Regions from separate parts of the Roseburia sp. OM04-10BH genome, predicted to be linked through region 2. Evidence: predicted binding sites of a transcription regulator. Region 2 holds the regulator's gene; each other region holds the start of a gene.
The links. The regulator HrcA, encoded in region 2, represses chaperone genes, less so after heat shock. The targets are predictions, from matches to a motif close to TGTTAGCACTCNNNNNNNNNGAGTGCTAACA.
Positions count from the first base shown of each region.

Region 1: a site for HrcA is predicted at 1,814-1,844, ahead of groES (co-chaperone GroES). Genes of this name have one in related genera too.
Region 3: a site for HrcA is predicted at 4,102-4,132, ahead of DXB43_RS09050 (Hsp20/alpha crystallin family protein). Genes of this name have one in related genera too.

Region 1 covers NZ_QTZI01000002.1:43,363-48,713, reverse strand. The annotation lists gene DXB43_RS02700 (glutamate synthase subunit beta) at 1-701, shown strand, start outside; gene DXB43_RS02695 (Cof-type HAD-IIB family hydrolase) at 869-1,657, shown strand; gene groES (co-chaperone GroES) at 1,890-2,174, shown strand; gene groL (chaperonin GroEL) at 2,244-3,866, shown strand; gene DXB43_RS02680 (DegV family protein) at 4,057-4,920, shown strand; gene DXB43_RS02675 (zinc ribbon domain-containing protein) at 5,052-5,351, shown strand, end outside.
Region 2 covers NZ_QTZI01000011.1:85,879-91,229, reverse strand. The annotation lists gene dnaJ (molecular chaperone DnaJ) at 1-374, opposite strand, end outside; gene dnaK (molecular chaperone DnaK) at 452-2,332, opposite strand; gene grpE (nucleotide exchange factor GrpE) at 2,351-3,004, opposite strand; gene hrcA (heat-inducible transcriptional repressor HrcA) at 3,025-4,068, opposite strand; gene hemW (radical SAM family heme chaperone HemW) at 4,275-5,351, opposite strand, start outside.
Region 3 covers NZ_QTZI01000007.1:135,940-141,290, reverse strand. The annotation lists gene DXB43_RS09070 (GGDEF domain-containing protein) at 1-1,816, opposite strand, end outside; tRNA gene DXB43_RS09065 (tRNA-Pro) at 1,985-2,058, shown strand; gene DXB43_RS09060 (methylglyoxal synthase) at 2,277-2,750, shown strand; gene DXB43_RS09055 (Hsp20/alpha crystallin family protein) at 2,855-3,295, opposite strand; gene DXB43_RS15645 (hypothetical protein) at 3,327-3,452, opposite strand; gene DXB43_RS09050 (Hsp20/alpha crystallin family protein) at 3,509-3,976, opposite strand; gene DXB43_RS09045 (sodium-dependent transporter) at 4,360-5,351, shown strand, end outside.

The sequences.
Region 1 (5,351 bases), on a different contig from region 2:
TTGCAGTAGATTTCTTAAAGGCAACTACCAAGAGCCTTTTAGATTCCGAGCTTAAAGATAACAAATATATTTCTGCCAAGGGAAAGAAAGTAGTTATCATCGGTGGTGGAGATACCGGAAATGACTGTGTCGGAACTTCTATCCGTCACGGCGCAGCCAGTGTCATCCAGCTTGAAATGATGCCAAAAGCACCGGATGAGCGTGCAGAGAACAACCCATGGCCGGAGTGGCCAAGAGTCTGCAAGACAGACTACGGTCAGGAAGAAGCAATTGCCATGTTCGGTTCCGACCCTCGTATTTACCAGACAACCGTAAAAGAGTTCTTAAAAGACAAGAATGGTAAGCTCTGCGGATTAAAAACCGTAAAATTAGAGGGCAAAAAGGATGAAAAGACCGGACGGATGCAGATGGTGGAAGTACCAGGCTCTGAAAGCAAGTTAGATTGTGATCTGGTTCTGATTGCAGCAGGCTTCCTTGGAACAGAAGATTACATTGCCAAAGCGTTCGGCGTAGACTTAAATGCCAGAACCAATGTGGCAACAGAAGCCGGTCATTACAAGACCAACGTGGAAAATGTCTTTACAGCAGGAGATATGCATCGTGGACAGTCCTTGGTTGTATGGGCAATCCGTGAAGGAAGAGAAGCAGCCCGTGAAGTAGACGAAAGTCTGATGGGATATTCTTATCTTTCCATACAGTAATGAAAATTACAATATAATGATAGAAGAAAGTCGTCTGACTATGGTGACGCCGGAAGGTGAGCTGTGGCAGGCGGCTTTTTCGTGGTTGACACATTCTGCTTTTGGGGCATAAAATAACCCTTGTGACAAAAAGAGCGAGAAGAAAACAGCGAAAGGACATAAAGAGAATGAGCAGGAAAGCAGTATTTTTTGATATTGATGGAACATTGTGGGACGAGCATTTTGTGATACCGGAGAGCACAAAGGAAGCAATCCGGATGCTGCGGGAAAATGGACATCTGGCATTTCTCTGCAGCGGAAGAACCAGAGCATTTATTCAGGATGAAAGATTGCTGGCACTGGGATTCGACGGAATTGTGGCAGGCTGCGGTACCTGGATAGAGATGGATGGAAAAACACTTTTTTATAAAAAATTAGAACAGGAATTGATAGAGGATACCATACATATATTAAAAGAGTATGGAATTCCTACGGTATATGAGGGAAGCCAGAATTTGTATATGGATCTGGAAGAATTTGAAGAAGACCCTTATGGCTTGAGACTAAAAGAGACATTGGGAGAGGATTTGCTGCCGGTAATGGGAAATGAAGCAATTATGGAAATCAGTAAGTTTTCCTGCTCCACACCGGATGATGCTTATCTTAAGGTACTTTCCCATCTGGAAGAGAATTTCACACCGCTGGTGCATGATGCGGCATGCGCAGAGTTTGTTCCAAAAGGATTTTCCAAAGCGTCCGGCATCGAAAAAACCTGTGAGCTTCTTGGTATTGAGAAAGAAGATACCTATGCATTTGGAGACAGTATCAATGATGTGGAAATGTTAAAGCATGTGCAGCATGGAATTGCCATGGGAAATGGTACCAAAGCAGCAAAAGAAGCAGCGGATTATATCACAGCACCATTGCACGAAGACGGCATTTATAAGGGATTGGAGCATTTTGGACTGATTTCATAAACAAATCTAAAAAAAGTATTAAATCGTTACAAATTACAGAAAGTGAGAAAACGAGAGAAAAAACGAGATATTAAGAGTAAATATAAGGAAACAAGAGAAAAATAAAAAATGGTCAGGCTTGCGAAAAAGAGACGCAGAAACTATTATATGACTATCAGTTAGCACTCGGCTTGAATGAGTGCTAATAAAAAAGAAAGAAAACAAAGAGACCGAATCAAGGAGGCAATGAATCATGAAATTAGTACCATTATCAGACAGAGTTGTATTAAAACAGTTAAAAGCAGAGGAAAAAACCAAATCCGGAATTATCTTAGCAAGTGCTGCACAGGAGAAACCACAGGAAGCAGAAGTAATCGCAGTTGGTCCTGGCGGAGTGGTAGATGGCAAAGAAGTTACCATGCAGGTAAAAGAAGGACAGAAGGTTATTTATTCTAAATATGCCGGAACAGAAGTAAAACTGGATGGCGAAGAATATATCATCGTAAAGCAGAATGATATTCTTGCAGTAGTAGAATAATCGAATTGATAATTGGTAAATAAAACAAATAATAAAATAGGAAAATAGAAGAAAGAGGTAAGAAAGATTATGGCAAAGGAAATCAAATATGGAACAGAAGCCAGAACAGCATTAGAGGCTGGAGTTGATAAACTGGCAAATACAGTCAGAGTAACAATCGGACCAAAAGGAAGAAACGTTGTACTGGATAAATCATATGGCGCTCCATTAATCACAAATGATGGTGTTACCATTGCAAAAGAAATCGAATTGGAAGATGCATTCGAAAATATGGGCGCACAGCTTGTAAAAGAAGTAGCAACCAAGACCAATGACGTTGCTGGTGATGGTACTACAACAGCAACCGTTCTTGCACAGGCAATGATTCAGGAAGGAATGAAGAACTTAGAGGCTGGTGCAAACCCGATCGTTTTAAGACGTGGTATGAAGAAAGCAACTGAAAAAGCAGTTGAAACAATCGCAGCAATGTCTTCTAAAGTAACCGGAAAAGACCAGATTGCAAAAGTTGCATCTATTTCCGCAGGTGATGAAAGCGTTGGCAACATGGTAGCAGATGCAATGGAAAAAGTTTCCAATGATGGTGTTATTACCATTGAAGAGAGCAAGACCATGCAGACAGAGCTTGACCTGGTAGAAGGTATGCAGTTTGACCGTGGATACATTTCCGCATATATGTGCACAGATATGGATAAGATGGAAGCAGTTTTAGATGAGCCGTACATCTTAATTACCGATAAGAAAATCAGCAACATTCAGGAAATCCTTCCACTGTTAGAACAGATTGTTCAGTCCGGTTCCAGACTTCTTATCATTGCTGAAGATATCGAGGGTGAAGCTTTAACTACATTGATTGTAAATAAACTGCGTGGAACATTTAACGTTGTAGCAGTAAAAGCTCCAGGATATGGCGACAGAAGAAAAGAAATGTTAAAAGATATCGCTATCCTTACCGGTGGTCAGGTAATTTCAGAAGAAGTTGGTCTGGAATTAAAAGATGCTACTATGGCACAGCTTGGCCGTGCAAAATCTGTTAAGGTTAAGAAAGAGAACACCGTTATCGTTGATGGTGAAGGAAATAAAGAAGAAATCCAGGCAAGAATCGGCCAGATTCGTGCACAGCTTGAAGAGACAACATCTGAATTTGATAAAGAAAAATTACAGGAAAGACTTGCAAAACTGGCAGGCGGCGTAGCAGTTATCCGTGTTGGTGCTGCAACAGAGACAGAAATGAAAGAAGCAAAACTTCGTATGGAAGATGCTTTGAATGCAACAAGAGCAGCAGTCGAAGAAGGAATCATCGCAGGTGGCGGTTCTGCATACATCCATGCATCCAAAGAGGTTGCAAAGCTTGCTGAGACATTGGAAGGTGATGAGAAGACCGGTGCAAAGGTTATCTTAAAAGCATTGGAGTCTCCATTGTATTACATTTCCGCAAATGCAGGTCTTGAAGGTGCAGTTATTATTAATAAAGTAAAAGAGTCCGCTCCTGGTATCGGATTTAATGCAGCAACAGAAGAATATGTAGATATGGTAGAAGCTGGTATCCTTGACCCGGTTAAGGTTACAAGAAGTGCTTTGCAGAATGCAACATCTGTAGCATCTACATTACTTACAACGGAATCTGTTGTAGCAAATATCAAAGAAGATGCTCCTGCAATGCCGGCAGGAAACCCAGGTATGGGAATGATGTAATAAGAAAATAAAATATATTACTGAAAAGTAAGGATAGAGAGCTCCTGGCTGCGGATAATGCAGTCAGGAGTTTTGCTATGCAGTTTTTTTCCTGATGTTAGTTTTTGGGGGGCAGTTGTTTTGATTTGCAAAATATGTTACAATTATTTCATTGTGTAACATGAAGTCTGAATAGCAAGGAGGAAGAAAAATGGGAAAGGTAGTTATTCTTACAGACAGTTCCAGTGGAATTCGTCAGGCAGAAGCGCAGCAGTTAGGGATTAGCGTATTACCAATGCCTTTTTTTATAAATGGTGAAACACTGTTTGAGGATATCAATCTGACACAGGATACATTTTATGAGCATCTAACAGATGGAGCTGAGATTTCAACATCCATGCCGGCAGTAGGAGACCTTACAGACCGTTGGGATGAGCTTTTAAAAGAATATGATGAAATAGTATACATTCCTTTATCCAGTGGATTGAGCAGTTCCTGTGAGACAGCAACAGCATTATCTTCAGATGAAGAGTATGAGGGCAAGGTTTTTGTAGTAAACAATCAGAGAATTTCTGTAACACAGAAACAGTCCGTATTTGATGCAATCAGGCTGTCAGAGAGTGGCAAGAGCGGAAAAGAGATTAAAGATATTTTAGAGGATGCAAAATTCCAGTCCAGCATTTATATCATGGTAGATACCCTTTACTATCTGAAAAAAGGTGGAAGAATTACACCGGCAGCAGCAGCACTGGGAACATTGTTGAAATTAAAACCGGTATTACAGATTCAGGGTGAAAAGCTGGATGCTTTTGCAAAAGCCAGAACGGTAAAGCAGGCAAAAAGCATTATGATAAAAGCAGTAAAAGATGACTATGCATCCCGCTTTAAGGAGTGTCAGGATGAGATGCAGCTTTGTATTGCATACACTGGAGATATAAGTGCAGCGATGGAATTCCGCAAAGAAGTGGAAGCAGAATTTGGGATTACAGACATTATGATGGATCCGCTTTCTTTAAATGTATCCTGCCATATCGGACCGGGAGCATTAGCACTTGCCTGTGCAAGAAAATTATAAGATTTAAAGTGTAAATTCTCGGTAAAATTGATTGACCAACCACAAAATATTGTGTAGAATTGAAATAGTTTAACTTGTTAATGCATAAAAGCAAGTAACATATCATGGTAAAACCAAGGAGGAAAATGAAAATGGCATTTTGTGGAAATTGTGGCACACAAGTGGGTGATGATGCAGATTTTTGCCCGAATTGTGGCCAGAAATTAAAAGGGGAGATGGAACAGCCGGCAGAGCAGGAAACACCGGTACAGGAACAGCCGGCAGAGCAGGAAACACCGGTACAGGAACAGCCGGCAGAACAGAAAACACCGGCACAGGAGCAGCCACAGCAGGGACAGTTCCAGAGTCAGCCGCAGCAGGGACAGTTCCAGAGTCAGCCGCAGCAGGGACAGTTCCAGAGTCAGCCGCAGCAGGGACAGTTTCAGGGAAGA
Region 2 (5,351 bases):
TTGGCTCCCTTCATCGGTCCGTTGCTGCTGCTGCTGCGTCTTCCGCCGCCAAAGAAATCTCCGAAAATGTCTCCAAAGCTTCCAAAAATGTCTCCCATATCCATACCTGAGAAATCAAATCCGCCTGCTCCGCCGGCACCTCCATCAAAGGCTGCATGGCCAAACTGGTCATACTGTTTTCTCTTCTCCGGGTCGCTCAGTACTGCATATGCTTCAGATGCTTCCTTAAATTTCTTTTCTGCTTCTTTATCCCCCGGGTTCATATCCGGATGATATTTTTTGGCAAGGACACGATATGCTTTTTTTATTGCTGCGTCATCTGCGTTTTTATCAACGCCTAAGACCTCGTAATAGTCTCTTTTCTGTTCTGCCATAATCTATTCCCTCTTTACCGTTTGTAAGGGTTGACAGTAAAACTGCCAACCCTTTCTACTGCTTTTTATCTGTAGAATTATACTTCTTTGTAATCAGCATCTACCACATCATCATCTGCGGAACCTGCAGCTGCTCCACCGGCTGCACCTGCTCCCATATCAGGACCTGCACCAGCGGCTCCCTGAGCTGCCTGAGCGTTCTCATACATCTTAGCAAATACTTTCTGTGCACTTTCCATCAGTTTCTCTTTTGCTGCTTTCATCTCAGCAACCTGATCATCTGTCATGTTTTCAGCCTGTGGATTTGCATCTACTAAAGCTTTCAGTGCATTTAAGTCAGCCTCTACTGCAGATTTATCTGCCGCATCAAGGTTATTTCCAACCTGGTCTAATGCCTGCTGTGTCTGGAATACGAAGGCATCTGCATCATTTCTGGTGTCGATTGCTTCTTTTCTCTTCTTGTCCTGTGCTTCAAATTCAGCTGCTTCTTTTACTGCTTTATCGATATCTGCATCAGACATGTTAGATCCGGCAGTAATTGTAATATGCTGTTCTTTTCCGGTTCCTAAGTCTTTTGCAGATACATTTACAATACCGTTTGCATCGATATCGAAAGTAACTTCAATCTGAGGAACTCCACGACGTGCTGGTGGGATACCATCCAGACGGAACTGTCCAAGGGATTTGTTATCTCTTGCGAACTGACGCTCACCCTGTACTACGTTGATATCTACTGCTGTCTGATTATCTGCTGCTGTTGAGAAAATCTGGCTCTTTCTTGTAGGAATTGTTGTATTTCTCTCAATCAGTCTTGTTGCAACTCCACCCATGGTCTCGATAGACAGTGACAATGGAGTAACATCCAGAAGAAGGATATCACCTGCGCCGGCATCTCCTGCTAATTTACCACCCTGGATACAAGCACCAAGTGCTACACACTCATCCGGGTTTAAGGATTTACTTGGCTCTTTGCCTGTTAACTGTCTTACTTTATCCTGAACAGCCGGGATACGTGTAGAACCACCAACCAATAATACCTGGCCTAAGTCTGCATTGGTTACGCCCGCATCCTTCATAGCGTTCTGTACCGGGATTGCTGTTTTTTCTACTAAGTCATGTGTCAACTCATCGAATTTTGCTCTTGTCAAGTTCATATCAAAGTGCTTTGGTCCTTCTGCTGTTGCAGTAATGAAAGGCAGGTTGATATTGGTTGTTGTTGCAGAAGACAACTCTTTCTTAGCTTTCTCTGCAGCTTCTTTTAATCTCTGAAGAGCCATCTTATCGGTAGATAAGTCAACGCCTTCTGCTTTCTTGAATTCGTCAATCATCCACTGTGTAATCTTGTTATCGAAATCATCTCCACCTAATCTGGTATCACCATTTGTAGATAATACTTCGATGACTCCGTCACCGATTTCAATGATAGATACATCAAATGTACCACCACCTAAGTCGTATACCATAATTTTCTGTTCTTTTTCGTTGTCCAGTCCATAAGCAAGTGCTGCTGCTGTCGGCTCGTTGATGATACGTTTTACATCAAGTCCTGCAATCTTACCTGCATCCTTGGTTGCCTGACGCTGTGCGTCATTGAAGTATGCCGGTACAGTAATAACTGCTTCTGATACTTTTTCTCCTAAATATCCTTCTGCATCAGCTTTTAATTTCTGTAAAATCATTGCAGAAATCTGCTGTGGAGAATACTGTTTGTCATCAATGCTTACTTTGTAATCGGTTCCCATATGTCTCTTAATGGAAGAGATTGTTTTCTCTGCGTTGGTTACTGCCTGACGTTTTGCTGGTTCACCAATCAGACGCTCACCTGTTTTTGTAAATGCTACGATAGATGGTGTTGTTCTTGCACCTTCCTGGTTTGCTATAACGGTAGGTTTTCCACCTTCCATAACTGCCACACAACTGTTTGTTGTTCCTAAATCAATACCAATAATTTTACTCATGTTCTTATCCTCCTATGCTTAATTCGCTACTTTTACCATGCTATGTCTGATTACATTTTCTTTGTACTTGTAACCTTTCTGTAACTCCTCGGCTACTACATTCTCACCGAGTTCTTCATCTTCCACATGCATTACTGCATTATGGAGATTCGGGTCAAACTCCTGACCGGCTGCTTCAATCGGTGTTACACCAACTTCTGTCAGCACTGTCATCATCTGCTTATAAATCTTATCCATACCTTCTACGAAGCCATTGTTTTTGTCTTCTTCCGGTACAGCTGCAAGCCCTCTTTCAAAATTGTCGATAACTGGAAGGATTTTCTCTAAGATTGCACTGGCTCCCATGTCATACATCTGGCTCTTTTCCTTTTCCGTTCTCTTACGGAAGTTTTCAAATTCTGCCATCTGACGTTTCAGCCGGTCGGTTAAATCTTCAATCTGTTCGTCCTTCTTATCTTTCTTGTCTTTCTTTTTAAAGATACCTTTCTTTTTCTCCTCATCTTCTTTCTCTATTTCTTCCGGTTCAGATTCGGTATCTTCCGTTTTTTCTTCTGCCTCAACTTCTTTTTCTTCTGAGGCGGTATTCTGTGCTTCTTCCTGTTTTTTTGCATCCTCTGCTTCTAAGTCTTCTAATACTTCCTCAAGCACTTCTTCTTTCTTTTCTTCTGCCACTTCCTTACCACCTTTCTATGCTATTCTTTCTTCGGCTTATCAAATATGCCTTCTAGTTGTGATTTCAAATTTTTCAGATTATCCATGACGTTCTCATAATCCATACGCTTCGGTCCGATAATACCTATCGTTCCCTTCACGCCTTTACCAAGTTCATAGGTAGCTGTTACCACACTGCAGTCCTTCATGGTCTGAATTGGAGATTCATCTCCTATATAAACCTGTATGCCGTTCTCCTCATTGCTGAGGTTATCCGTCACCAGACTTACTAACTGTTTCTTCTCTTCTAACGCATTTAAAAGCTCTCCTGCTTTCTGCGAATCCGATAACTCCGGATATTTTAAGATATTCGTTGCACCGCTGGTATATATCTCCAAATCCTCGTCTTCGCTGATTGCTTCTGCTACTGCATCCAGTACATCACTGATGACTTTGGAATGGATACCGGCTTTCTCTTTCAACACTGCTATGGTGCCCAGATTAATCTGATCTAATGACAATCCATTTAAATGTGTATTCAAAAGCATGTTAAGTTTTAACATATGCTCATTGTCTATCGGCTCTTCTATCGGAATCATCTTATTTTTCACAAGATTGCCTTCCAATACGACAACCGCCAGAATATGTTCATCATCCACATTGGATAACTGGATGAACTTCAGGCTGTTGTGGTGATACTGCGGTGCTGTTATCATGGTGGTGTAATTCGTGTTGTTTGCCAACAGCTTTGCCACCTGCTGCAATACCTGTTCCATCTTCTCCGTATGTTCAATTACGAACTCTTTCATATCGGATACTTCTTTGTCCTTCTCTGCAATCAGATTATCTACATAGAAGCGATATCCCTTATCGGATGGAATTCTTCCTGCCGATGTATGTGGCTGCAAAATATATCCCATCTCTTCCAAGTCCGACATCTCATTCCGGATTGTTGCGGAACTTAAGTTCAAATCCGTATACTTGGAAATGGTTCTTGAACCAACCGGCTCACCTGTTTCCAGATAGTTGCGAATGATTGCATTTAAGATTTTTGTTTTTCTTTCATCTAATTCGTTCTCGTTCATTCACGTTCTCCTGAAAATGAAACTTTTATAGGTATTTGAAAAAGCTTTTTGTACTGCTTTTTCTTTGTTGTTAGCACTCAACTTGAAAGAGTGCTAATTTCTATGTACTTAAGATAGCACCATTCTTTTTTTTTGTCAACAGCATTTTATAATTTTATAGTTTCTTTAGATTTGTTCTGATTCAATGCTGTTCAACACCGCACTACTTAATCCAGTAAAAACTGGGCGAGTACATAGTTACTGATGTCCATGCCGTGGTCGCTGAGCTTTATTACACCGGCTTTTTTCTCGATTAAGTCCTCTTCCTGAAGCTGGTTTAAGACTTCGCCATATACTGCTTCTATTTCCACGCCAAAAGTCTCTTTGAATTCTGTTCTTGTAACTCCCTTTAACATACGCAGGCCTAAAAACATGAATTCTTCCATCTGGGCATGGCGGCTGATTGCATCTGCACTCTCATGGAGATTCAATGCCGGTACTCCATCTATTTCCTTCGCCGAAATATTACCACATGCTTTGATATACGCTTCAATCTCTCTTATATTACTGTAGCGTACTTCTCCAATCAGGGAAGCTGCCCCAAGTCCTACCCCAAGATACGGTACCCGCTTCCAGTATCCGATATTATGCCTTGCCTCTTTCCCCTGCTTTGCATAATTGGATACTTCATAATGCCCATAACCTGCCTCTGCAAGAATCTCCTGAGTCTTTTTATAAATTTCATACTCCGTCTCTTCAGATGGCAGATGCTCTGTCGGCTTTCCGGCTTCCCGGAGCACTGCCTCGAATTTGTATTTTTCATAAAATGGTGTTCCCTTTTCGATAATCAGGGAATAGGCTGAAATATGCTCCGGTTTTAATGCTATGACACGCTTTAAGCTGGTGACAAATTTCTCCGTACTCTGATAAGGCAGGGCACTCATCAAATCAACGTTGATATTTTCAAATCCACATCTTCTGGCACATTCATAATTCTCCAAGAACTGCCGGTAAGTATGGATTCTTCCTAATATCTTTAATTCATCATCAAAGGCAGACTGTAACCCTATGCTGAGACGGTTAATGCCTGCTTCTTTATAGGTAAGAAGTTTTTCCTCATTTAAAGTTCCGGGATTACATTCTATGGTAGTCTCTGCATCTGCTTCCACCTCAAAGCTTACCTGAATCTGTTTTAAAAGAAGTGCGATATATTCCGGTGCTAAAAGAGACGGTGTTCCGCCCCCTATATATATAGTAGAAAGAACCGGACGTCCCATTGTCTGTCCGTAATATCTGATTTCATG
Region 3 (5,351 bases), on a different contig from region 2:
GCTCCTGAATGACTTTCATGGAATCCTGCAATTCTTTCTGAATCTGGCGTTCGCTGGCATTTAACTGGATAAAATGCAGGAGTGCACCAATCTGGAGGCTGCAAATCTGCATAAAGGAAATATCTTTCTGTTCCACTTCGCAAAGCAGCAGACCGAACTGTTCATCTCCGGAAAAGAGGATAAATGATGTATAGCAGTGGCTGTGTTCCTTTGGAAGAAAACTGGAAAATCCATTGGCAGTCGTTACTTTTGGACGTTTGCCCGGTTCATGGTAGACTGATTTTTCATCATGGTAATATGCTGCCAGATAGATTTCGTCCGGATACTCTGCAAGCTCATTTTCCTGATGAATGACCGGTTTGTCAAAGAAGAAAAAGAAGGAACTTTTGACATTCATCAGATGCAGCCGCTCCATGATATGTGTAATCGTTTCTTTGAAATTGGCACCGGAGTTAATCAAATCTCTTGTAAAGGAAGGTACAAACCAGGCTTTCCGGTTAGAATCCATGATTTCTTTTTCTAGCTGGAAGACATCCGCAGAATGAACGTATTGCTGGGTAAAGGATAAAATGCCGGAAAGCTGTGTCTGCAGCAGTTCTTCCTCCGAGAAGTTAATCAGTGTACGGAGTAATGAAGTAAGTTGCTCTAGGAGCATTTCTCCGGAAATATGGGGATATGCAGTAAGCTTTCTCAGATAACGAATCAGAGGCTCGTTGGAGAAGTCAGTTCCCTTCCGGATAAAGATTTCTTCATATATATTTTCAAAATATGCATGTAGAACTTCGGTATAGTAATTACGATCTTTTTCGTATGAAATGGAAGAGAATAATTCCTCAGCCATAGCATCGACCTGCTGGTGTATAAAATCGTGCAGTTGCTCCATGCTGATATGACGCAGTGTGGTAAAGCCGGTGTGCAGCTGGCAGCCGCAGGAGCTTCTCTGGTGAAAAATGGCTGACATCCGGCAGGATTGTGGCTTCTTTCCCTGACAGAGCATAAGCGCATTCTGTAATGCCTGGTAGCTGAACTGGAAGCTGCTGTGGGAAACACTGGTCAGTGGTGGCTCCATGGTTTTTGCGTGGTCAATGTCGTCAAAACCGGTAATGGCAATGTCATGTCCCACCAAAAGGTCTCTTGCAGCACAGACGCGGTATCCTGCCTTTGCCATATTATCATTTGCAAAAGCAATTGCCTCTAATTCCGGGTTGTGGTCTAGGATATATTCCACCTGCTCGGTGACAAGCTCTGAGTAGTTGCCATAGACGACCATATCATCCGTGACCGGAAGCTGATGTTCCACCATAACATCGCGGTAGGCTTTCAACCGTTCATTGGAGTCTTTGTTGTTAGCTGGTCCTGCTACAAAAGCAATCTTACGATAGCCATGGACATTCACAAGATGCTCGATACATTGCCGCATACCGTTGTAGTTGTCAGCAATCAGATATGGAATGTCAGGATCGTCCGGTGTGTCCTCTAACATCAGAAATGGAATATCTTTATAATGGGAAAGAAAGTCTGTCTTTACCTGGTTACTTTTAAAAATAGAAAGAGAACCATAGGTAATAATGAGTGCATCCGGTCTGGTAAAATGCACATAATCATAAATCGTATCAAACTGATAATTATAGTCTCCATCAAAACTGCAGGATAAAATATCTTTACAATATTGTGGCATCTGAGGTCCCATCAGAAAAATAATATTGATATCTTCTTCTCTGGCACAGGTATAGAAGCCTCGAAGTAAGTCTTCTGAGTAGCTGGACTGGGTGTCACCTAACATAATTGCAATTGTTGGTCTCTGGTTGTTCTCCATAATGTGCCTTTCTCTGGTAAAAAAAGTTGCTTCGGCATTGTAAAAGCCGTTCTTATGATTGACTTAAGTATAACATAAAACGATTAAGTAGAAAAGAAAATAAAAATATTACTGGACAAAAAATGTGATATATGCTAATATAGTTGAGCGTGTGAAAGAATTAAATAACGATGCGTGGCTCAGCTTGGTAGAGCGCTGCGTTCGGGACGCAGAGGTCGCAGGTTCAAATCCTGTCGCATCGACGAAAAAAACGAGTACACTGTTAGGTGTGCTCGTTTTTTATATGAAGATTTCTACCCCAAACATTGTCTGGAATCATCCTATCATGTTATAATGAGCGTAAGCAAGTCAACATATAAGCGTGATTGGCGAGCTGCAATTGTTTATCAGGAGTTGATTTTCACTTGATAAATGAAATGGTTGGAAAATAATACAATAAAGGAGAAGACACAATATGAGTATGGAACCGGATTTTCTTACTTTGACAATCGGAAAACAGAAAAATATTGCATTGATTGCCCATGATGGAAAGAAAGCAGAACTGATCCAGTGGTGCAAAGACAATGCAGAAATTTTAAAGAAGCATTTCCTTTGTGGAACCGGAACAACGGCAAAAATGATTACAGACCAGACGGGACTGCCGGTAAAAGGCTATAACAGCGGTCCGCTGGGCGGAGACCAGCAGATTGGTGCTAAGATAGTAGAGGGAAAAGTAGATTTCGTGATTTTCTTTTCAGATCCGCTTACTGCAGCACCTCATGACCCGGATGTAAAAGCGCTGCTTCGTATTGCACAGGTATATGACATCCCGATTGCAAATAATAAGGCAACTGCAGATTTTATGATTCATTCCGAGTTGATGGATGAAGAATATAATCACAATGTGATTAATTTTAATAAGAATATCAGACAGCGGGCATCGACGATAAAGTAATGTCAGCTAAACTACGAGAAACACGCAAAGCGTGTTTCTCACATAAAAAGGAGAGGCGGTGTGAATACTCACACCGCCCCTTTTTCCTTTTAATTATCCTGGTATTATCCCTCAATGGAAATATATTTCTTTTCTTCCACAGCAGGTTTTACTTCTTTCTTCGGAACGGTCAGAGTCAGGATACCATTTTCAAAACCACCTTTGATGTCATCCTGAGTAACGCCATCTCCGACATAGAAACTACGCTGGTAAGAGCCATAGTAACGTTCTTTACGGATATATTTGCCATCTTTGTCTTTTTCGTCCTTATTGTCCTGGTGTTTGGCATTGACGATGAGGTATCCGTCTTTCAGCTCAGCCTGGATATCTTCTTTCTTAAAACCTGGAAGTTCAAATTCCAGTTCATATCTGTCGTCAAATTCCTTAACGTCAGTGTTCATGGCAGCACGGTTGTCTGTTGCAGGAGCATTGTAAGCTCCAAATGGAAATACATCATCAAATATATCATCTACAAAGTTGTTTGAAAAAATACTTGGTACTAACATAAGTCATTCCTCCTGAAAATAATTGTTGTAATTAATAATAATGTTTTTTATTTCTGTGAGCTTCTCTGGCTTCTTCAACAGCCTCATGGTCGGCTACATTAATTTTAGCTTTTACTTTCTTCTTCTTTAATGGATGTTTTGGATTTTTATCTGACATAATAACATGCTTCCTTTCTTTTACATCATCAGATATCTGAAATACAATGTCTGAAATTATCCTTCAATTGCAATATATTTGTGGTCTTCTACTGCAGGTTTTGCTTCTTTCTTCGGAACGAAGAGTTTTAAGATACCGTGTTTAAATTCGCCCTTGATATCTTCTTCGGTAACGGCATCGCCAACATAAAAGCTTCGGCTGCAGGCTCCGGAATAACGTTCCTTACGGATGTACTTGCCGGATTTCTTATCTTTATCTTCCTCATCCAAGCCTTTGGCGGCACTGATGGTCAGGTAACCGTTCTCTAAGGAAGCACTTACTTCGTCTTTCTTAAATCCAGGTAAATCAATGACCAGTTCGTAACCATTGTCCTGCTCCTTTATATCTGTCTTCATCAGACGTGCGGCTCTACGACCGTAAAGTTTTTTCTCAGTCTTTTTCATATCCATGTTATCGTCCATCCATGGAAAATCCTCAAAGAAGTCATCAAATAAATTCTCTCCAAAAATACTAGGCATCAACATAAGTCATCTCTCCTTTTTTAATAAATCATTTTATGCTTGTTTACCTTGTTTCTTTGGAACCGGGATGTTTTAGGAACTCTTTTTTTTGTTCCTCTCCTTTGTTCTGACTACGTTATAGCACCAATTATTAGCACTGTCAAGAGGTGAGTGCTAATAAAATTGTGAAAAATTTGTGAAAAAACACAAATTGTGCAAAAACAAAGAAAAAACATGGAAATGCACTGTAAAAACAAATGAAATATATGGATATATAATGCAGAAATATAGGGGGAAATAAGGGGTAGCATGATAAAAAGGAAAGAATATTGCAGGAACTATGAGACTGTGTTATGATTTCTATAACTTTGCGTCATGGAAATTATGAGTTTAGGAGAAAAAACAAAATGAAGACACAGAATGAGAAAAGAAGTACATTTTCGGGGAAGATAGGGTTTGTATTATCAGCAGCAGGCGCTTCTGTTGGACTGGGAAACATATGGAGATTCCCATATCTTGCGGCAAAGTATGGGGGAGGAATCTTTCTGCTGATTTATATTATACTTGCACTGACTTTTGGATATACGATGATTATGGCGGAGACTTCTATCGGAAGAATGACGAAGAAGAGCCCGGTGGGAGCATATCATACCTTTGGAAAATCCCGCTGGCTCTCTTTCGGTGGCTGGATAAATGCGATTATTCCGGTTTTAATCGTGCCATATTATTCTGTAATTGGCGGCTGGGTAATGAAATATCTGGTGGAATATATCAGGGGAAATGGCAGTAAACTTGCATCGGATGGATATTTTTCCAATTTCATTTCCAGCGGGCTTTCCACAGAAATCTGCTTTGCTTTTTTTGCGGTATTTACGTTGGGGATTATCTTTGCCGGCGTCCGGAATGGTATTGAGCGGGTATCCAGATTTATGATGCCGGTGCTGGTTGTTCTTTCTATATTAATAACGGTTTATTCCGTAAGCAGACCGGGAGCATTAAAAGGAGTTAAATATTTTCTGATTCCAAATCTTGAAAATTTTTCATGGATGACGGTAGTAACAGCCATGGGACAGATGTTTTATTCCCTGTCCATTGCCATGGGAATTCTCATTACTTTTGGTTCTTATATGAAGAAGGAAGTTTCTATTGAGGAGTCCACGAAGAACGTGGAAATCTTCGATACAGCGATTGCCATGATGGCAGGGCTGATGATTATTCCGGCAGTCTTTGCATTTTCCGGTGGAAATCCGGAAACACTGCAGGCGGGGCCATCATTGATGTTTATTACGATTCCAAAAGTATTTGACAGCATGGGACTTGGAACCGGAGTCGGAATTTTGTTTTTTGTACTGGTGCTGTTTGCAGCAATAACAAGTTCTATTGCATTAACGGAAAGTGC